Regions from separate parts of the Phreatobacter sp. GW821-FHT04C01 genome, predicted to be linked through region 1. Evidence: predicted binding sites of a transcription regulator. Region 1 holds the regulator's gene; the other holds the start of a gene.

Evidence for each region. Region 1 encodes LexA, which represses DNA repair genes until DNA is damaged. Its sites were predicted from a motif close to TGTTCNNNNTGTGTTCNG; they were not measured.
Region 2: AC07WJ_RS01405 (helicase-related protein) is a predicted target of LexA. The motif match lies at 6,370-6,387, and genes of this name have one in related genera.

The regions. Positions count from the first base shown of each region.
Region 1 is NZ_JBWKTP010000004.1:296,575-307,652, reverse strand. It holds gene AC07WJ_RS17370 (beta strand repeat-containing protein) at 1-6,596, opposite strand, end outside; gene lexA (transcriptional repressor LexA) at 7,086-7,778, shown strand; gene AC07WJ_RS17360 (ComEC/Rec2 family competence protein) at 7,786-10,053, opposite strand; gene gltX (glutamate--tRNA ligase) at 10,207-11,078, shown strand, end outside.
Region 2 is NZ_JBWKTP010000001.1:281,151-292,228, reverse strand. It holds gene AC07WJ_RS01425 (aminotransferase class V-fold PLP-dependent enzyme) at 1-539, shown strand, start outside; gene metW (methionine biosynthesis protein MetW) at 552-1,175, opposite strand; gene metX (homoserine O-acetyltransferase MetX) at 1,190-2,350, opposite strand; gene AC07WJ_RS01410 (RNA-binding S4 domain-containing protein) at 2,491-2,874, opposite strand; gene AC07WJ_RS01405 (helicase-related protein) at 2,890-6,261, opposite strand; gene AC07WJ_RS01400 (PAS domain S-box protein) at 6,616-8,595, opposite strand; gene AC07WJ_RS01395 (response regulator) at 8,598-9,323, opposite strand; gene AC07WJ_RS01390 (response regulator transcription factor) at 9,434-10,156, shown strand; gene AC07WJ_RS01385 (globin domain-containing protein) at 10,433-10,864, shown strand; gene AC07WJ_RS01380 (PAS domain-containing sensor histidine kinase) at 10,868-11,078, opposite strand, start outside.

The DNA.
Region 1 (11,078 bases):
ATCGCATAGGTGCCGACGCCGGACGTCACGGTCGCACCGGTCGCGAGTGCGCCCGCGAGGCCGTCGCCATTGACGAGGCTGCCCGCGGTCACCTGATAGCTGAGGCCAGGATTGGCATCGCCATAGGCGCGGCTCTTGGCATCCGCCGTCACCGTGATGGCGCGCTGGGTAACCGCCAGGTTCGCGCCGGTATAGCTGATCGCGTAATTGGCATTGGCCAGCGTCCCCTGCGTGATCGCATAGGAACCGACGCCCGAGGTCGCCGACGCGCCGGTCGCCAGCGATCCGGTCAGCGTGTCGGAGAACAGCAAGCCCGTCGGGGTATAGGTCAGCGCCGGATTGGCGTCGCCATAGACACGGGCTTTGGCATCCGCCACCACCGTGATGGCGCGTGGCGTCACCGTCAGGTCGGCGCCGGCATAGGTGATCGTGTAATTGGCGTTGGCGAGCGTGCCCAGGGTGATGCCGTAGGTGCCGACGCCCGAGGTGTTGGTCGCAGCCGTCGCGAGCGATCCGCTCAGCGTGTCCGAGAACAGGAGGCCCGGCGCCGCATAGGTCAGCGCCGGATTGGCGTCGCCATAGACACGGCTCCTGGTGTCCGCCGTCACCGTGATGGCGCGCGGCGTCACCGTCAGGTCGGCGCTGGCATAGGTGATCGCATAATTGGCATTGGCGAGCGTGCCCTGCCCGATCGCGTAAATGCCGACATTCGAGGTCGTGGTCGCGGCCGTCGTGAGCGCGCCGGCCAGCATGTCGCCGGAGACCAGGCTGCCGCTGGTGATCGCATAGGTCAGCGCCGGATTGGCATCGCCATAGATACGGCTCTTGCCGTCCGCCGTCACCGTGATGGCGCGCTGGGTGACCGTCAGCGTGCCCGAGCTGGCAAAGCTGAAGGTGTAGCCGGCGGTCGATACCAGCGTGCCCTGCGCGATCGAGATGGCATAGCCGCCGCCGGCCGCGACCGAGGCCGCGGTGCCCGCCGAGGTGAGCACCGGCGCGCCGGAGAAGACGCTGCCGGGGTCGGTGGCGAGATAGGCGCCGCTGACGCCCTCGAGGCCGCTGACCTGATAGCGGCTGGCGAGCGCGGCGGCGCCGTCGTCACCATAGGCCTTGGTGCTGTCGATCGAGGTGAAGGTCAGGCTCGGCTGATAGGCGAAGATGTAGCGGTTGCCGGACTGGCCGACGCTGCCGGGTGGAAGGCTTGCCGCCGTCTGGTTGAAGATCGCGGTATTGCCGCTGTCGAGCCCGGCGAAGGTACCGGCAGACGGCGCGCTGGAATAGATCAGCCAGCGGCCCGAGGTCGCCGACACGGCGTCCGCGCCACGCAGGTTGATGAAGGCGCCGCTGGCGGCGAGCACCGGCGAAACGCCCGAAACCGTCGCATCCGCCGCGATGGTGATGGCGCCGCCGGCGCTGACCGACACCGTATCGCCGGAGGCGATCCCGGCCGTGACGAAGCCGGCGCTGGCGATCCTGCCGATCGTCAGGTCGCCGCTATTGGCGAAGGTCAGTTTGCCGACATCGGCGGCAAGCGTGCCGACCTGGTTGCCGGCATTGGCCAGGGTGAACGTGCCGGTGCCGCCGAGCTGCAGGCTGCCCGCGCTGACGGCCGCGGTCTGGGTGACGCTGCCGTTCGACGTGAGGGCCAGCGTGCCGGTCAGCGACACGGCCTGGTCGATGATGAAACCAGACGCTGCGCTGTCGATCCGCTGGTTGATGAAGCTCGCCGCCGCGATCGGCGTGCCCGATGTCGCGGCCGTATAGAGGCTGTTGACCGCCGACAACGCACCGATCGACGCGTCGGCGCCGACGATGCGCCAGCCGTTCTGCAGATCGACACCGGCGGTCGTGCCGCTGATGCCCATTTTCACCGTCGCGCTGTTTTGCGCGCCGGTCGCGGCATTCGTCGTCATATAGGCGACGGCATTGCCGGACAACGCACCGGCCGGCAGCAGGATGTAATAATAGCCGTTGGCGCCGGTCGCGGCGCTGCCGCTGACGCCGCCGCCGCTCGCCAGTGAAACGGTGACGAAACCTGTCGCGTCCGAACCGAAGCCGGTCGTTCCGTCGCTCCGATAGGCCGTGCCCGAGATCGCCTGGACGCCGCTGCCGTAGAAGCTCTTGAGATAGGGATAGAGCCCGCCGGCCGCGCCACCCCAGACGGCTGGATCGAAGCCGAGCGCCGCGGGACCACCGGTCTGGAGCTGCGCCGTCGTCCGGCCAGCCGCGGAGACAAATCCGGAATCGATCACGCCGACGGCAACGGTCTGGCCCGTCGTTCCCATGTCGAAGAAAGAAGCCGTAACCATCCCGGCGGACTGCCCGCCGATCAGCCCGCCGACCGCCGCCTGCCCGATCACCGCGCCGGTCGCGAAGGTCTCCGTCACCCCGCCGCCATTGCTGCCGATGAGCCCTCCCACCGCGGTCGATCCGCGAACGCCGCCCGAGGCATAGCTCTCGACGATCGTCCCGGACGAGGAGCCGACGAGGCCGCCGACATTGTCGACGCCCGACACCGAACCCGTGGCGAAAGAGCCGGAGATCTGGCCCAGCGACCGCCCGGCCAGGCCCCCCACTTGGGAGAGCTGCATCGTGCCGCTCGCGGTCACCGTGCCGGTGGCGTAGCTGTTGCTGATGCTTGCTTCGCTATAGCCGACGAGACCGCCGAGCAGCGCATCGCCCGCAACCGAACCACGCGCATAGGCCCCGGCGATCACGCTCGCGCCGGAGGCGCTGCCGACCAGCCCTCCGACAGAGGTGCTCCCCGTGACATTGGCGTAGGAATAGGCGTTCAGCACCGTGCCATTGACCATGTAGCCGATCAGCGAGCCGGTCAGGCGCCCGCCTATCACAGTGCCGTTGACGATGCCGATATCGCGGATCGTGCCGCCGTCGACATAGCCGAACAGCCCGACATTATCGGCGGCCACCGACATGGCGAAATTGCTGATCGTGTGGCCGAGACCGGTGAACTTGCCTGAGAAGGCCGTTCCGGCGTCACGCCCCACCAGTGTCCGGCTATACGTGGTGCCGGCCAGATCCAGATTGTAGGCGAGCGCGAAATTGCCGCCGAGGCCGGTGCCATAGGCCGCGATGGCGGCGCCGCTATGGGCATATTGGCCGTCGATCTCGTCGATCTGGAACTTCGAATAGGCGATGTAATATTTCGCGCCGTTGATCGTGAGATACTGGTGCGTGAGCTGATCGTAAATGGCGCCGAAACCGGGCGGCGGGCTGAACCTTGCGCCACCGGCGTCGTAAAACGACATGCTCGCGGTATTGCCGAAGCTGTAATCGCTGCCGGCGCCGTTCGACATGGACACCGAGCCGGCGCCATAGGTCGTGACATTGGCGTTGATCGCCAGCGCACCGCCGGAATAGAGCGCGAGCGCGCTGGTATTCCTGAGGTCGATGGTCGCCGCGACGGTGAGCGGCGCTCCAGCCTGCGTCTTCACCAGCAATTGCTGGCCGTTCAGGCTCTGCGCAACGTCGATGGTGAAGCTGGCCCCGGTGGCGAGATAACCGCGCCCGGTGGTGCCGGCGAGCGCGGCAAGCGCCGTCGGGCTGGACCCGGCGGCGCCGCTGGCATCGATCGCGCCGACCTGCGAGAACAGCGTCGCCGAGGTCTGCGCGGTCAGGATCGAGCCATAGATGTTGAGACCGGTCATCAGGCCGGCCCCGGTCGCGACGGTGAGTGTCGCCGCGTTTTTGGCGCCCGATGTGTTGGCGCTGAGGTCGAGATTGGTGAAGGTGAGGACACGTGCGCCCGATGCCAGCGTCCCGACCGGCAGCAGCGTCGCATAATAGCCGTTGGCGCCCGTCGTCACGCGGCCATATTCGATGCCCTCGATGACCGTTGCGACATAGCCGTGGTTGTTCGCATAATTGGGTTGCGGGATGCCCGAAACCAGCGGGGTGACGCCGAGATCCTTGTAGGCGATGCCGGAGATCATCTCGGCGCCGTTGGGGTAGAAATTCGTCAGATAGGGCATCAGCCCGCCGGTGCCGCCGCCAAAGCCGGTTCGCGGCCCGCCGTTCAGGAAGTCCGAGAGCGAAAGCCTGATCTCGACAATGGCGGTCCCTGCCCCGACCGCCGCGCCGCGGCCGGTGGTCTCGGTGACGAAGAAGGCGTTGGTGACGGTCGCGCTGGCATTGGAGCCGATCAGGCCGCCGAGCGAGGCTGCGCCGGGTGTGGAGCCGACGGCGCCCGTGGCAAAGGCCATGTTGATCGTGCCGGTGGCGCCGTTCAACCCGACGAGGGCGCCGATGACGTCGCCGCCGATCACCCCGCCCGTCGCATAGACCTGGCTGAGCGTGCCGTCGTTCCGGCCCACGAGGCCGCCGATATTGTTGCGATCCCGCGCGGTGACGCCCGCATTGGAGAACGACTGGCTGATCGTGCCCAGATTGTAGCCGACGAGGCCGCCGGTGTTGAACGTTCCGTCGACCTTGCCGTCGGCCCAGGCCCGCGTGATGGTGCCGCGGTTGACGCCGGCGATGGCGCCAGTGTTGTCCTGCCCGCTGATGGTGACATTGCGCAGGCCGACATTGCTGACGACGCCCGACGTCCCGATAAAGCCGAACAGGCCGACATAATTGGTCGGGATCTGCCGGACGTTCAGATTGTAGATGACGTTGCCGAGCCCCTCGAACGTGCCGTTGAAGCCGTTGCCGCCGTTCTGGATGTTCGAATTGCTGTCCATGCCGAGCGCGACCAGGCCGAGGCCGCCGTTCCAGCTCGCCGTCGGTCCGCCGTCGATCGGGCGCGCCAGCGCGTAGCGGCCGTTCAGGTTGGAATTGATCGCCTGCAACTCGTTGACGTCATAGATGAGCGTGTAGCTCTGCCCGTTGATCGACAGCGACTGGCCGGTATGCGGCGTGCCGATATAGTTCGTGCCGGCGCCGAAGGCGAAGGACAGCGTGCCGCCGGACCCACCCTGGTTGGTGTTGAAGGCCAGGCCGCCTGCGCCGGTGATGAAGAGGTTCGCGTTGACCGCGATCGAATGATAGGCGCTCAGCGTCAGGATCGATCCCGACGACCAGACCAGCGGGGCGGCGATGGTGATGTCGCCGGCCTGCGAGCCCCCCGATCCCGTGGATATCGTGACATTGGAAAGGGCCAACTGGTTCTGCAGCGTCCCGGCATTGATGACGCTGTTGTCGCCGGTGGCGGTGAAGCCGGACTGGTTGGCATCCGGATCGTTCGAGATGGTGACGTTATAGGGATCGAGCAGCAGCGTGCCGAAACGGCCATGCGCGGCGCGCAGATCGGCGAGCCCCGTGAAGGACAAGGTCGCCTTGCCGGACACCTCGGCGAAACCGCCATCACCGCCCTGCCCGCCGCCCTGTGCGGAAATCGTGCCGGCAAAACGCGTCTGCTGGTCCGACCAGATGATCACCCGGCCGCCGTCGCCGCGCGTGGTGGCGTCGGCGCGGATCACCGTCGCCGCATCCACCGAGACGGTCTCGGCGCGCTGCAGCGGCCCGCTGCCCTGATAGTCGCCGCCAATGCGGACCTGGCCGCCGCCGGTCGCGCCGGAGGCATCGAGCCGCGCCCCGGAAAGATCGATCGCCCGGCCGGTGATGGTGATCGCCCCGCCCACCTGCGTCGGGCTGGAGACATTGACCTTGCCCGTGACCGACACCCGGCCGCCGGCGCCGCCATCGACCACCACCGTGCCCGCCGGCCGCGTCACCGCGGGCCTTTGACCGGAGCGCCTGTCCATGCCGTTGGACGCCCGCGCCGGTCGCCCGGAACCGCCGACCGCGCCATGCGATGCCGCGTGGCCGGTCCTGCCCGGCGCCGGCGCGGCGGCCTGATCGCCGAACCGGACCCCCGAACTGGTCTGCGCCACGCCGCCGGCCTCGATCGTGCCGCCGAGCTGGATCGCCGCGCGGGCAACGTCCGCACTGGTCGCCGCACGCGCTTCGACCCGGCCGCCGGCCGCATTGATCCGGCCGGTCTGGCGGATCAGCGCGCGCGTCCGGTCGGTATCGGCTGTCGGCACCGCGACCGTCAGGAAGCCGTCGCCCTCGACATCGACCGAGATCCGTTCGCCCGAGCCGAGGCCAACCCGGCCGCCATTGGCACTGATCGTGCCCTCATTGGTGACGCGCCCGCCGATCAGCACCGCGTCGCCGCCGCCCCGGACACGAATCCGGCCCTGGTTGGTGACATCGGCGGAGCGGCCATTGCCGACATAGCGACCGCGGCCGGCCATGAAGTCGTCATTGCCCGTATCGAGCGACGAGGCGGTGAAGCCGGCCGTGTCGACCGAGCCGCTCGGCGTGATCAGGATGCCGTTCGGATTGACCAGGTAGACCTGTCCGTTCGCCTGCACCTGGCCGGCGATCGTCGAGGAGGTCGCGCCGGTGACCCGGTTCAATGTCGCCGATGTGCTGTTCGGCTGCTGGAACGACACCGTTCCACCCTGGCCGACCGAGAACGAATTCCAGTTGATGACGGCGCGCTGCGAGGTCTGGTTGATGGTCAGGGTGCCGCTGCCGGCCGGCGCTATCGTGGCCGAACCGGTGGCGACGCTGCCACCGGTCGGCAAGGTCTGGCCGCGTCCCGCGCCGCCCGCAAGCGGCACCATGGCGGCACAGAGCGCCGCGACGGAGACCGAATGGCGCAGCCACGCACGACCGCCCGAAGCCGGCCGCACCATCCTGGACGCAGAGATCCCCGCCGGAAACGCGGCATCGAGCCCGGTCCCATTCCGCCGCGCATTCATTCCCGACTGCCCCACCTCGTCCTTGCGGGTTTTGCACCCCGATTGAGCCGAGACATGACATGGTTGGCGGGACACTGTCTTCTCATCCAGCGCAGAGCTTCGGGAAAATCGCTCGCGACTTCATCGGGTTGCGCGAAACGCTCTGAATCGTTCATCTGGAAGCGGCCTGCCCGGCGCACATTGCCGCCCATGCAACCGGACGCGACCGGCCGGGCATCGCCAGCCGTCGCGCGCCGATCCCGAATACTTCACGAAATATCAACGCTTGCGGAACACATAAAGAACAGATAGGGACTGTTCATGATCTGTTCGAGCGAGTCGGGCCGATCACATCCAGGGGACGAGCACCCGATGCTGACACGCAAGCAACACGAACTTCTCCGCTTCATCCAGGAACGGCTGAAGGAAAGTGGCGTGCCGCCCTCGTTCGACGAGATGAAGGAAGCGCTGGACCTGAAGTCCAAATCCGGCATTCACCGGCTGATCACGGCGCTGGAAGAACGCGGCTTCATCCGCCGCCTGCCGAACCGCGCCCGCGCGCTCGAGGTCATCAAGCAGCCCGAGCAATCGGCCGGCCCGGCCCGGCAGCGCTTCGCCCCCAGCGTCATCGAAGGTTCGCTCGGCCGCGCACGGCCCCCCGCCACCGAAGACGACGCGGTCATGCCGGTCTCGGTGCCGGTCATGGGCCGGATCGCCGCGGGCGTGCCGCGCGAAGCGATCGAGAACCGCATCAACACCATTTCGGTGCCGCCGGAAATGCTCACGCGCGGCGAACATTACGCACTCGAGGTGCGCGGCGATTCGATGATCGAGGCCGGCATCCTCGAAGGCGACCTGGCGCTGGTCCGCAAGACCGATTCCGCCGAGACCGGCGATATCGTCGTTGCCCTGATCGACGACGAGGAGGCGACCTTGAAGCGCCTGCGCAAGCGCGGCACGTCGATCGCGCTGGAGGCCGCCAATCCAGCCTATGAAACCCGCGTTCTCGGCCCTGACCGGGTGCGGATCCAAGGCAAGCTCGTCGGCCTGATCCGACGCTACTGAGCCGATGTCACCGGTCCGGATCCGGCTCGTCCGGAGCCTCGGTCTCGGACGCCGGCTGAACCGGCCTGGCCACGGCGGCAGCCCCGGCCGGCCTGATCAGGGCAATCGCCTGCCCGGCTGGGCGCGGACGAAACCATGGCCTCCGGCTCGCCGGATCGCGGCCGGTCTCGACCCGATAACCTTCGCCGGCTACAAACAAGGCGACGGCGCCGGTCCATGGCAGGCCGCGCAGGTCGAGGACCGTTGCCCGGCAATCCGCCGGCACGCTGAAACGGGTCACCACGATGCGCGCTTCGCGGCAATCATCGGCGAGCGCCTCCGGGTCGCGCGCATAGGCGATCCGCCCGCCCTGCGGCAGCGCCATGGCGCATCCCACCGCGTCGCAGAGCACGCCGGCGATGAGCGTCTGGTCGGAGGCCAGCCGCGGGTCGGCATCGGCCGCCAGCCAGCGCTGCAGGGTGAAACGGTTGGCACGCGGCGACAGCGCGCGATAGCGCCCGTCGCCGGCGCGCACGGCAACCGTCAGACCTTCGGCATCCACGGCGATCAGCGGCCGCTCCCTGAGCGGCGCGATGGCAAGCCCGAGGGCCGCGAGGGGAATGCCGATCAGCCTCAGCGGCGTCGACAGCATGGCGAGACAGATCAGCCCCATCGACAGGAGCCCGAGCGGCAGCGGGCCGAAGGTCGGCACTTCGAGCTTGCCGCCCGGCCAGGATGCGACCCATTCGGCCACCCTGACGAACAGGTCGACGCTCCAGCCGACCAGCACCCAGACCGGCCGGTCGAGGCCGAGCGGCCAGAGCAGCAGGGCCAGGATCTCCAGCGGCATGGTGACGAATTCGACGATCGGCGCGCCCAGCAGATTGCCGGGCACGCCGTAGAGCTGGATCTGGTTGAAGTGGTAGGCCGCGTAGGGCGTGGTGGCGAGCGAGGCGACGAAGGAGCTCATGGCGAGGCCGGCGACGCCGTTGCTGAGCGCCAGCAGGCCTCGGCCGAGGCCGCGCCGGTCGCCGGCATGGTGTTCGGCCCAGGGCCGGAGCATGGCATAACCGGAGACCAGCGCGAGGGTCGCCGCGAACGACATCTGGAAACTCGGGCCGAGCAGGCTTTCCGGCGCGAGCGTCAGCACCAGCAGCGCGGCCAGCGCCAGGGTTCGCAGCGTCAGCGCGCCGCGCCCGAGCATGACGCCGATCAGCACCACCGCGATCATGATCCAGGAGCGCTGGGTGGCGACCTCGCCGCCGGAGATGACCAGATAGGCGGTCGAAACGACAAGTGCGATGAAGGCCGCCCAGGCCTTCACCGGGCGGTTCAGGGCGAGCGACGGGACCAGGGCCAGGGAGCCGCGCACCGCGACGAAGACCAGCGCCGCGACCAGCGCCATGTGGAAGCCCGAGATCGACAGGATGTGATAGGTGCCGGCCGCTCGCATGGCATCGTTCAGCCCCTCGGGAATGCCGTCGCGCTTGCCGGTGACCAGGGCGTCGGCGACCGCGCCGGCATGGCCGGGAATGGCGGCGCGGATGCGCTCGCTGATGGTCGTGCGGACCCGGTCGAGCTGGGTTCGGAGCCGGACGCCGAGCGGCGCTTCGCCGAGCTCGACCCGCCGGACCTGCCCGATGACGAAACCGCTGGCGCCGATGCCGTTGAAGAAGGCGTCGCGGCCGAAATCGTAGAGACCGGGCCCGGGCGGATCGGCCGGCGGCCGAAGCCGGACCATGAGGCTCAGGGCGGCCCCCGTCTGCGCGCCCGTGGCGCGCCGGCTGGTGACGCGTACCCGCTCCGGCGGCTGGGCCAGCGCCGGCTCGGCCTTGACGACACGCAGGGTCAGCCGGTCGCCATTCTCGCGCCGCTCGAAAACTTCGACCCAGCCCGTAATGGTCACCGCGCCGGTCTCGGCGGCGAGCACGGGATGACCGGCGATGGCGGTGCGCAAGGTCGCGGCGGCAAAACCCGCGGCGACCGCCGCCAGCGCGACGGCCGCGAGAAAGGCGAGCCGGCGGTCCCGGATCCGGTAGGCCAGAACGCCCAGAAGCCCGGCCACGACAAAGGGCGCCCACAGGCTCGGCTCGTCGGCGGTGGAGAAATAGAGCAGGATCCCGGCGCCATAGGCGACCGGCAGGAACAGGAAGGCGCGGCCGCGTTCCTGCTCGAGCGCGAACCACTCGGCCGCCCGTTCCAGGCAGTCGTCGAACAGGCCGCGCAGGCCGCCCGACATGGCCGGCCGGGCCCCCTGCCCGATGGCTGCGGCAATGGCTTGCGCGCGCGCCCTCACGTTCGCCCCCCAACAGGTCCTTCGCCGCCTTCGCTCCGCCACAAAGGGCAGGCAATCGCGGTTCCCCAAACCGTGCCGGGCGTGCTACAGGCACGCCCCTCGCGATAGTAAGACTATCGCGCTCCCGCGCACTCTGTCGTCTTCGGATGAATCATGACGGTCGTCACCCGCTTCGCTCCCTCCCCGACCGGCTTCCTGCACATTGGCGGCGCCCGCACCGCGCTGTTCAATTGGCTTTATGCCAAGAAGACCGGCGGCAAGATGCTGCTGCGCATCGAGGATACCGACCGCCAGCGGTCGACCCAGGAGGCCATCGGCGCGATCCTGGACGGCCTCGCCTGGCTCGGCCTGGAAGGGGACGGCCAGACGATCTATCAGTTCGCCCGCGCCGATCGCCACGCCGCGGTCGCGCGTGAACTGCTGGCCGCCGGCAAGGCCTATTATTGCTACGCGACGCCGGAAGAGCTCGACGCCATGCGCGAGCTCGCCATGAAGGAGGGCCGGCCGCCGCGTTATGACGGCCGCTGGCGCGATCGCGATCCCGCCGAGGCCCCGGCCGGCGTCAAGCCGGTGATCCGGCTCCGGGCCCGCCAGGACGGCGAGACCGTCGTCAATGACCTGGTCCAGGGCCGCGTGGTGATCCCCAACAAGGATCTCGACGATCTCGTGCTGCTGCGCTCCGACGGCACGCCGACCTATATGCATGCGGTGGTCGTCGACGACCATGACATGGACATCACCCATATCATCCGTGGCGTCGACCACCTGACCAATGCGGCCCGCCAGACCCAGATCTACGAGGCGCTCGGCTGGACCGTGCCGGCCATGGCCCATATCCCGCTGATCCACGGGCCGGACGGCGCCAAGCTGTCGAAGCGCCACGGCGCGCTCGGCGTCGACGCCTATCGCGCCCTCGGCTATCTGCCCGAAGCCCTGCGCAACTACCTGGTGCGGCTCGGCTGGAGCCATGGCGACCAGGAGATCTTTTCGACCGAAGAGATGATCGAGGCTTTCGACCTCGGCTC
Region 2 (11,078 bases), on a different contig from region 1:
TCCTGCGCGGCCCGCGCGGCACCGGTTTCCTTTATGTCCGGAAAGACCTGATCGCGCGCATCGAGCCGCCGATGATCGACCATTTCGCCGCGGTCTGGGTGGCGCGCGATCGCTATGAACTGCGCAGCGATGCCCGCCGCTTCGAGAGCTGGGAAAACAATTACGCGGCGCGCATGGGCCTCGGCGTCGCCGTCGACTATGCGCTGGCCCTCGGCCTCGACCGGATCGAGGCGCGCGCCCGCCTGTTGTCCGGGCAGTTGCGCGCAGGTCTCGCCGCGATCCCCGGCGTCGTCATTCGCGATCTCGGCCGCAATCCCTCGGCCATTGTCAGCTTCACCGTCGAGGGCCAGGACGCGGTTGCCGTGGTCAAGGCGGCCGAGGCTGCCGGCATCACCATTGGCGTCTCCAACCCGTCCAGCACGCGGCTCGACGCCGAGGCGCGGCATCTGCCGCCGGTGGTGCGCGCCTCGCCGCACTATTACAACACCGAGGACGAGGTCGACCGGCTGATCGGCCTCTGCCGGAGCCTGGCGGCGTGACCGGCCGCTCCGTCAGTCCTTGCGCCGGAGCTTGAACACGCCCTGCTCGCCGAACAGGTTCCAGAACCACCAGGGCGCGTTCACCCTGACCTCACGGCCATGCCAGTCGAGCGCCGTCGAACGTTCGATGATCGCGTCGACCTCGCGCACCAGGTCGACGAAGTCGCGGATCGTGCAGAAATGGATATTGGGCGTGTCGTACCAGCGATAAGGCAGGTTTTCACTGGCCGGCATGCGCCCGCGCGTCAGCAGCTGCAGGCGCAGGCGCCAATGGCCGAAATTCGGAAACGAGATGATCACCCGCTTGCCGATGCGCAGCATGTGCTCGAGCACCACGCGCGGCGCCCGTGTCGCCTGAATGGTCTGCGACAGGATCACCACGTCGAAGGAGGCGTCAGGGTAGAAGGCGAGATCGGTATCGGCATCGCCCTGGATCACCGCGAGGCCGGCGGCGACGCAGTCATTGACGCCCTCGCGCGACAATTCGATGCCGCGGCCGTCGACGCCTTTCTGATCGCGCAAGAGCTTCAGCAGGCCGCCGTCGCCGCAGCCGACGTCCAGCACCTTGGAGCCAGGCTCGATCATGCTGGCGACATGCAGGTAATCCGGCCGAATGCCATCGGCCTTGGCGGTCATGGTGAGATCGGCACTCATCGGCGGCTCGGGTCCTCCAGGCCGCGGGCACGCGCCGCCGCCTCCAGAAAGCCGCGGGTGATGGCGAACAGCTCCGGCTCGTCGAGCAGGAAGGCGTCATGGCCCTTGTCGGACGCGATCTCGGCAAACGAGACTGAGGCGCCCGCGGCGTTCAGGGCATGCACGACCTGGCGCGAATCGGCGGTCGGAAACAGCCAGTCGGAGGTGAACGAGACGATGCAGAACCGTGTCCTGGTGCCGGCAAAGGCCTTGGCGAGCGAGCCGCCATGGTCGGCGGCGATGTCGAAATAATCCATCGCCCGGGTCACGTAGAGATAGCTGTTGGCATCGAAACGCTCGACGAAAGCTTCACCCTGGTAACGCAGGTAGCTTTCGACCTGGAAATCCGCGTCGAACGAAAAGGTCGGCGCGTCCCGGTCCTGGAACCGGCGGCCGAATTTCCGGTGCAGCGCCATGTCGGAGAGATAGGTGATGTGGGCAGCCATGCGCGCCACCGCGAGGCCCGCGGCGGGCCGGGTCGCCTCGGCCAGGTAGCGGCCGCCGCGCCATTGCGGATCGGCCATGATGGCCTGGCGGCCGACCTCGTGAAACGCGATGTTTTGCGCCGAATGCTTGGCCGAGGTGGCGATCGGCAAGGCGGAAAACACCATGTCCTTGTATTCGGCGGCCCATTGCAGCACCTGCATGCCGCCCATCGAGCCACCCAGCACGCAGAACAGATTGTCGATGCCGAGCCGTTTCACCAGCATGGCCTGGGCCCGCACCATGTCGGGAATGGTGATGAGCGGCAGGGTCAGGCCATAGGCCTCGCCGGTCGTCGGGTCGGTCGAGGCCGGGCCGGTCGTGCCCATGCAACCGCCCAGCACGTTGGAGCAGATGACGAAATAGCGGTTGGTATCGATCGGCTTGCCCGGGCCGATCATGATTTCCCACCAACCCGGCTTGCCGGTGACCGGATTGTCGCTCGCCACATGCTGATCGCCGGTCAGGGCGTGGCAGACCAGCACGGCATTCGACTTCTCGGCATTGAGCGTGCCGTAGGTCTGATAGGCGATCTGGAACGGGCTCAGCGCGACGCCGGCATCGAGCACCAGCGGCTCGTCGGCCCCGAACAGGGCGCGCAGGCCCGCCGGCTCGTCCGCCTGGCGGCGAGCCATGTCGTCAACGGGCGGGCGTGGAGCGGCACGGGCCATGGGTGCTTCGGCGGGCGTTTTGAAAGTCAGTCGTTTCGTTCGTTATTCCGAACAATAGCGAGCAGCCGCGGCGATGACCAGAGGCATCTGCTCGCTACCGGCGCTCAATCGTCCCCGTCCCTCAGACGATCGAGTGCCCGGCGTTCGGACTTCGTCGGCCGGCCGGAACCGGTCTCGCGCTCGGCCACCGGCGACGGCAATTCCGCGCGCGGCGGCGGTTCGGGCGACTGGTCCTCATAGATATGCTGCGCTTCGCTATAGGGGCCGCGCCGCTCGGCGAGCGACACCACCTTCAGCACCTTGACCTGGTTGTGCAGCCCGATGGTCAGGACGTCGCCGATCCTGACCGCCTTGTGCGCCTGATCGACCCGGACCCCGTTCAGCCGCACCGAGCCGTCTTCGCAAAGCGCGGAAGCCGCCGCCCGCGTCTTCACGACGCGGGCGAACCACAACCATTTGTCGATGCGCAGCTTGTCCGTGTCGCTCAAACGGGAAGCCTTTGGTCAGGTCTTCTTCTGCATCGCCTCTTTCAGCGCCAGGAGCTTGGCGAAAGGCGAATTCGGATCGGGTTCACGCTCCTTGCGCGGCGCCTGCTCGGGCCGCATGGCGCGATGATCCGGGCGATCGTCGCGCTGGGGCCGGTCGCGACGCTCACCGTCGCCACCCTTGCCGCGGAAGTCCTTGAACTTGGAGAAGTCGCGGCGCGGCGGACGGCCGCCGGCGCGCTGTTCACCTTCGCCACCACCTTCACGCGGCGGGAACGGCCGGCGATTCGGGCCACCCTCGCGCTTCTCGGCCCCGGCCGGTTGGCCTTCCCGCGGCTGACCATCGCGCGCCTTGCCGTCGCGGGGCTGGCCGTCACGGGGCTGGCCATTATGGCGCGAACGGAAGTCGCGGCGCTGACCCTGCTCGCCCGGCTTGTCGCCGCCGCGCTCGCCACGTTCACCACCCCGTTCGCCGCCCCTGCGAAAATCGCGACGCGCCGGCCGCTCGCCGTCCATGCGGCCGCCCGGCCGCCAGACTTCGATCATCACCGGCTCGGCCGCCTTGGCTTCGACCGCCACGGGCGCCGTGACATCTGCCGCTTCCGCAGGCTCGGCAACAACCACCGGCTCGGGCGTCGAGGCTGCCTCGGCCGTGTCGGGAACATAGGCCGTGGCTGCTTCCTCGAGCCCCGAGGCCGCGACCGGCGCAGGTTCCTCGGCGGCCGGAGCCGGCGCGACGACCGGCTCGGCCACGATGGCCGTTTCCGCCTGGTCGGCTGCGGCCGGCTCGGCGACATCGGCAACCGTCTCGGTCTCCGCTGCCTCGGCAGCAGTGTCCGTCGCCTGGGGCGTCACGGCCTCATCCGGCTCGGCCGCGGCAACCGGCTCGGCGGCCGCGGGAGCCGCCTCGACCTTCGGCGCCGGCGCCGGGCGTTTGTCGACGCGATAGCCCAGACCCTTCAGGATCGAGGCGAAATCCTCGCCCGAGCAACCGACGAGCGAGGTCATCCCGACCGTCGCGGTAAAGCCACCGCCCGGGAAATGGCCAGCCGGCTCCGGCGTTGCCGTGCCCGGCCGCCAGGCGAGTGCCGGACGGATCAGGTCCGCCAGGCGCTCCAGAATGTCGACGCGCACGGCACGCGGCCCGAGCGCCCGGAAGCCGACGAAACGGTAGAGATCCTTGTCGATTTCCGGGTCGACCGCGATCGAGGTCCGGCCCGAGGCGGCCAGCGCCGGCAGTTCGGTCAGGCCCTTGGCTTCGAGCTTGTCGGCCTTCAGCATATAGAGCTGCAGCGCCAGCCCGCGCGGCGCCGGCTTCAGTGTCGCCGGCAGGTAGATGTGATAGGCGCCGAATCGGACGCCGAGCTTGCGTAGGGCAGCGCGGGCTTCCTGGTCGAGCTGCTTGACGTCCTCGGAGATCTTCGCCCGCTCGACCACGCCGAGCGCCTCGGCGAGCTGGAAGGCGACGCCGCGGGCCAGCCCCTGCAATTCCTCGGAACGCTCGAGCGCCGTGACCGGCCCGAGCAGCTTCTCGATCTGGGCATGGACCCACAGGTCGAGCCGCGCCTGCACATGGTCGCGCGGCGTTCCGCTCAGCTGCTCATCGGCCAGGATGCGGACGCGCGGCGCCAGGACCCTGTCGCCGCCGACCAGCTTGGCGACGGCCTCGCCGTGCCAGCGCACGGTTCCGTCATTCGACAGGATGAAGGCCTCGTCGCCCGAGCTGTTGAGCTTTTCGGCCCGCGCATCGATCTCGCCGCCGAGCGCCTTGGAGGCAGCAGCGCGCAATGCCTTGCCGGCCTCGCCGTCGCCGGCCGACGGATCCGGCGTGAAGCGGAAGCCGTCCAGCCGTCCGACATGTTGGCCTTCGACGGTAACGTCTCCGGTCCGGGTAATCTCGGCCTCAAGCATTGTGTTTTCCCTTAGGCGCCGCATGAGCACGCTCGTCCTGCGGTCGACGAAGCGCTGCGTCAAGCGTTCGTGCAGTGCATCTGACAATTTGTCTTCCACCCGTCGCGTTTCCGCTTCCCAATGAACGGGGTCGTCGACCCAGTCCGGACGGTTGGCGGCGAAGGTCCAGGTGCGGATATGGGCGATGCGATTGGACAGGGTGTCGATATCGCCATCGATCCGGTCGGCGAAGGCCACCTGGGAGGCGATCCAATCGGACGGAATTCGCCCGGATCGCCCCGTCAGGAAGCCGAAAATGGTGGTTACGAGGTCCGCATGGCTCGCCAGCGATATCTTGCGATAATCCGGCATGAGGCAGGCGTCCCACAATTTCGACACCGCGGCCCTGCCCTTGGCACGCTCGCGAACGTCGTCGTCGCGCACCGCCAGTTCCAGCACGCGCTGGTCCTCGGCAATGGGCGAACGGGTCAGACCGGGCTCGGTGGGCACCCGGTCGAGGCTCTCACGCAGGGTGTCGAGCGATGAGAAATTGAGCTCGGTGTTGCGCCATTGCAGCACTTTCACGCTGTCGAAGGAGTGCGCTTCGAGCGCCTGGATCAGTTCCGGCTCGAATGGCGGACAGCGTCCCGTCGTGCCGAACGTGCCGTCGCGGCTCGATCGACCGGCGCGCCCGGCGACCTGGGCGAACTCCACCGGGTTGAGCCGGCGGAACTGGTAACCGTCGAACTTCCGGTCGGCCGCGAAGGCCACATGCTCGACGTCGAGATTGAGCCCCATGCCGATGGCATCGGTCGCGATCAGGTAGTCGACGTCGCCCGACTGGTACATTTCGACCTGGGCATTGCGGGTGCGCGGCGACAGCGCGCCCAGCACCACGGCGGCGCCGCCGCGCTGGCGCCGGATCAATTCGGCGATGGCATAGACCTCGTCGGCCGAGAACGCCACGATCGCCGAGCGCCTGGGCAGGCGGGTGATCTTCTTTTCGCCGGCAAAGGTCAGGTTGGAGAAGCGCGGCCGCGTCACGATATTGGTGCCGGGGATCAGCTTTTCGATCAGGCCGCGCATGGTGGCGGCGCCCAGCAGCATGGTCTCGTCGCGGCCGCGGCGGTTCAGCAGCCGGTCGGTAAAGATGTGGCCGCGATCGAGATCGGAGGCGATCTGCACCTCGTCGATGGCCAGGAACGAGACGTCCAGGTCGAGCGGCATGGCCTCGACGGTCGAGACCCAGAAGCGCGCGCCCGCCGGCTTGATCTTTTCTTCACCGGTGATGAGCGCGACCTGGCTCTCGCCGACCCGCGCGACGAGCTTGCCATAGACCTCGCGCGCGAGCAGCCGCAACGGCAGCCCGATCATGCCCGAGGGGTGGGCGATCATGCGCTCGATGGCGAGCGTGGTCTTGCCCGTATTGGTGGGCCCCAGGACTGCGGTGACCCCGCGCCCACGCAGGGCAGGGGGCAGTGGCGGCAAAGATAACGTCATGCAGTGCTCAAAAGACGCCGCACGGGTGGCCCCGGCGGCGAATGGTTGTAGCACGCCGGCAGTCGAAATGAGTGACATTTCGGTACCGCTCGCGCGCAGGATCCGTGGAAGAACGAGTCCGGAACGAATCAGGGCCGAATCGCTGACTTCCGATGAGTCATGATTCGTTCACGGCCATATGTGGTGTGCCTGAGTCTTGGCGCCTACAAGCTGAATCACTCATTTATAAAACTGATTCAAATGACCATGGGCCAGCGATGTCATGGCTTATGAATGCTTAACGAGACTTGCGGCATACGGGCGGAGGCTGGTTTCGGAGCGGGCAAGACTCGCGCCGCCACCCCCGCCCGGCCGTCACATCATGGCCGCCAGCACCCGACGGACATCGGCCAGGCCGAACGGCTTGTCGAGCATCGGGATATCGGCCGTGCCGGCGTGGCGCCGTATCGTTGCCGGCCCTTCCACGGCATCGCCGGTCATGATCACGACCCGCCGGGCGAGCGCGGGGTTGCGCGCGACCAGGGCGTCGCGGACGCTGAGCCCATCCATGCCGGGCATGCGCAGGTCGACAAAGGCCAGGTTGGCCGCGCTTGCCGCCTGGCCCTCGAGCGCTTCGCCGGCGGTTTGCGCCGGCAGCACCCGATGTCCCAGCAGCTCCAGCATCTCCGCGAGGCTGTCTCGGACATCGGTTTCGTCATCGATCACCAGGATCGAGAAGCCCCCGATCGCCTCCGGCGGCGCCTGCGCCTCGGCCAGATCGGCGTCGGCCGCCACCGGCAGCGCGACGATGAAGCGAGCCCCGCCGCCTTCGCGCATCTCGAGCGCGATCGTGCCGCCATGGGCCTCCACCACGGTCTTGCAGATCGACAGGCCGATACCGGTGCCGACGCCCGCAGGCTTGGTGGTGAAATAGGGTTCGAAGATCCGTGGCGACAGGCCCGGCGGGACGCCCGGGCCGTTGTCGGCGACCTCGAGCAGCACCTGCCCCCGGTCCTGGCGCGTCGAGAGAAAGATGCGCCGCGGCCCGGGCTGATCGGTCAGGGCCTGCTGGGCATTGATGACGAGATTGGCGATGACCTGGCCGAGGAAGTCGTGGTCGGCCAGAACGTCGGGCAGTTCGGCGTCGAGGTCCAGAACCGGCTCGACGCCATGCGACCTGAGGCCATAGCCGAGCATGTCGACAGCCGCCTTGGCGAGCAGATTGAGCTTGGCCGGCTCGCGCCGCTCGGGACGCTGGCGGGCCATGGCGAGAAAGCTCTTGACGATCCGCCCCGCCCGCTCCGCCGCGGCATGGATCCGTTCGGCCCGGCGCTTCAGTTCCGGGCTCGGCGACGTCTCCACCAGTAAGGTCGATTGCGCGACCAGGATCGCCAGCGGATTGTTCAGTTCATGGGCGACGCCGGCGAGCAGCGACCCCATGGCGGAAAGCTTCTCGGCCTGATGCAGGCGTTCGCGCTGGGTCTCGAGCTGCATTTCGGTGCGGCGCGCCTGGGTCAAGTCGCGGATATGGGCGGTGAACACCCGCCGCTCCGGCAGCGCGATCTCCGAAATGGTCATTTCGACGGGAAAGACGCCGCCCTCGGCGGTCATCGCCTCGACCTGCATGCGCCGGTCCGCCGGCCGGCCGGCCCCGCTCTGCCGATAGCGCGCCATGCCGGCGGCCGCCTCGATCGGCGCGGGCGACAGGATCAGGTCGGCAAAGGGCCGGCCGACCGCCGCCGCCCTCTGATAACCGAAGGTGACCACGGCCGCGGGATTGAAATCGATCACCTGGCCGCCTTCGTCGATCACCACGATCGGATCGATCGAGGTGGCGATGATGGCGCTGCTGATCGCTTCGCGCGCGTCGAGTGCCGCGACACGGGCCGCCAGCCCATCCTCGCGCAGCTTCAACTCGGTGATATCGCGCAGAAAGGCGAGATAACCGATCGGTTTGCCGTCGCGGCCCATGCAGGGCGAATAGGTTTGCTCGACATAGCGCCGCTGCCCGTCGCCATAGACGATCCAGTCGCTCCAGCTGCGGGCCAGACCTTGGTCCAGGTCGGCGAAAAGCGGCTCGGCCCGCGCGGCGAAGGCTTCACCGAGCAGATCGCGCATGGTCCGGCCGGTGACATCCTCGAGCCGGAAGCCGAAAAGGCCGAGCGCTTCCCGGTTGGCATAGACATAGCGCCGCTCGGCATCGATGGCCGTCACCCGCGCCGGCAGGGCGTCGAACAGGCGGGCCAGCATCGAAGGATCGAGCCTGCCGCCCGGCGCGATCACCGCATCGTCGAACAGCCGGTCGAACTCTCGCCGCTGACCTTCCGCCGGGGCGACGTCGACGGGCCGGGGCATCATCAGGCTCCGCCCGGCACGAAGACATAACCCTCGCCGCGCACCGTCTTGATGAAACGCGGATGTTCGGCATCCGGCTCGATCTTCTTGCGCAAGCGGGTCACCCGGATGTCGATCGACCGGTCGCTTTCCTCGGCGCTGCGGCCATGGGCGAATTCCTGCAGCTGGCCGCGCGACAAGACCCGGTTGGGCCGGGTGGCGAGCGCCTGGAGCAGGTCGAACTCCATGGCGGTCAGGTCGATGGCGGCGCCGTCGGCATCGGCCAGGCGGCGCGCATCGAGATCGAGCGTCATCGATCCGAATTTCAGCTGGCGCCCCTCCGGCACGGCCGGGGTGGTTGACGGCGCCGTGCCGCCCGGCGTTGCCTTCACCCGCCGCAGCACGCTCTTGATTCGCGCCAGCAGCTCACGCAGCTCGTAAGGCTTGACCAGGTAGTCGTCGGCGCCGATTTCCAGCCCGACGATCCGGTCGATCGGGCGCCCGGCGGCGGTCGCCATGATGATCCCGGTGCTGCCGGACTTGCGGATGAAGCGGGCCAGCGACAGCCCGTCTTCGCCGGGCATCGCAATGTCGAGAATGGCGACATCGATGGCCTTGCCGACCGAATCCTGCCGGAAGGCCTGCGCATTGCGGAAGCTCAGCACCTCGAAACCCTGCAGGTCGAGATACTCGGCAACCGCCTCGCGCAGGTGCTCCTCGTCGTCGACGATGGCGACGGTCGTTTTCATTCGCTATGCCCTTGCTGTTTGAGCCATGATGACAGCGCATACCGCTCCGCATTAGGATGGAATGTCCTGCGGGTATGCAACCTTCGTGATCGACGCAAAGAGGTCCTGACATGGCGCGACGCGGACGCATCGCGATCCTCGACGATGAACCCGACTGGGTCGAAGCGGTCCATGAGTACCTGGTCGACCTCGGTTACGACGTCGATCGGCTGGGCGCCGCCTGGGAACTGGAACCTTATCTGGCGCGCGAGCGGCCGGACCTGCTGATTCTCGATATTGGCCTGCCCGGCGAGAGCGGCATCGACATCCTGATCCGCACCGATCTGGCGAGCGACATCGCGGTGCTCGTGCTGACCGGCAATCCCGACCCGATCGATCGCGTCCTCGGGCTGGAACTCGGCGCCGACGACTATGTTCAAAAACCGGTCGAACTGCGCGAGCTGGCGGCCCGCGTCGCCGGCATCCTGCAGCGCCGCCTGGGGCGGCGGCGCAATCTGGTGGTGTTCGAGACCGCTTCCGTCGACCTCGTCGCGGCGCGCGTCCTGAAGGCGGACGGTTCGACCGAGCGGCTGTCCGCCGGCGAAGTCGCGCTGATCCGCGCTTTCGCCGACAGCCCCGGCAAGGTGCTGACGCGCGAGGAGATCATGGAACGCGCGCCGGCCGAAGACGAGGAGGCTTTCGACCGCGCCATCGATTCCCGGATCGCGCGGCTCCGGCGCAAGCTCGATACCGATGCAATCCGCACCGTGCGCGGCCATGGTTACGTCTTCGACCTGCCGAGCCACGGCGGTGGCAGCCAGGTGGTGACGCCCGAGGCGCACGAACCCCTGTGAGCATGGGCCGGCCCATCTTCGCCCGTTGATTTCGTCTGCGCGCTTCAGCGCCATCGGCCAATTCCCGCCCCGTCGACCAGGGCAGCTTGCGCCGGCCCGGCGCATCGGACGATGTCGTGTCGGCGGCGCTTATGTTTCAGCGGCGTGGTTGGGTCGTCACCCCGCGGGCAAGCCGGAAATAATCGAAACAGCGGCAAGACCCGTCCGGCACCGGCATGAAGGACGCCACATCCAGACTGGCGGCATGAAAACGCACCCTTGCCCCCGGACGGTTCCATGACCCCCCAGCAGATCGCCCTCATCCGTTCGCAGTTCGGCATCGTCGCGGCGCGCAAGGACCTGTTCGCCGCGGCGTTCTACGAGGCCCTGTTCGTCACCGATCCGACACTCCGGCCGCTGTTTCCGGCCGATATGAAGCCGCAGCGCGCCAAGCTGGTCCAGGCCCTGGCCCATGTGATCCTGTCGCTCGACGACCTCGGCGCCGTCCTGGACGACGTGCGCATCCTTGGCCTCCGGCATGTCGGCTACGGCGTCGAGCCCGACCACTACAATACCGTCGGCGAGGCGTTGCTCGCGGCACTCGCCGAAACGCTCGGCGAGGTCTTCGACGCCGCCGCCGAGAGTGCCTGGGCGCTCGCCTACGGCACCATCGCCGATGTCATGATCGAAGCCGGCGCCGGCAAGGGCCATCTTCAGGCCGCCGAATAGCGCTCAGGCCTTGAGCCGGGCCGCCAGTCCGTTGGTCGCGACCTTGGCCAGCACCAACCTGACGTCGTCGAGGGTGAAGGGCTTTTCCAGAACCACGACCTCGCTGCCCCGGGCACGCGCCAGCCGGTCCGGCCCGGCCACCGTGTCGCCGGTGACGATGATGGTCCGCTCGGCGAGCTTGGGATCCTTGTCGTGGATGCGGTCGCGGAAATCG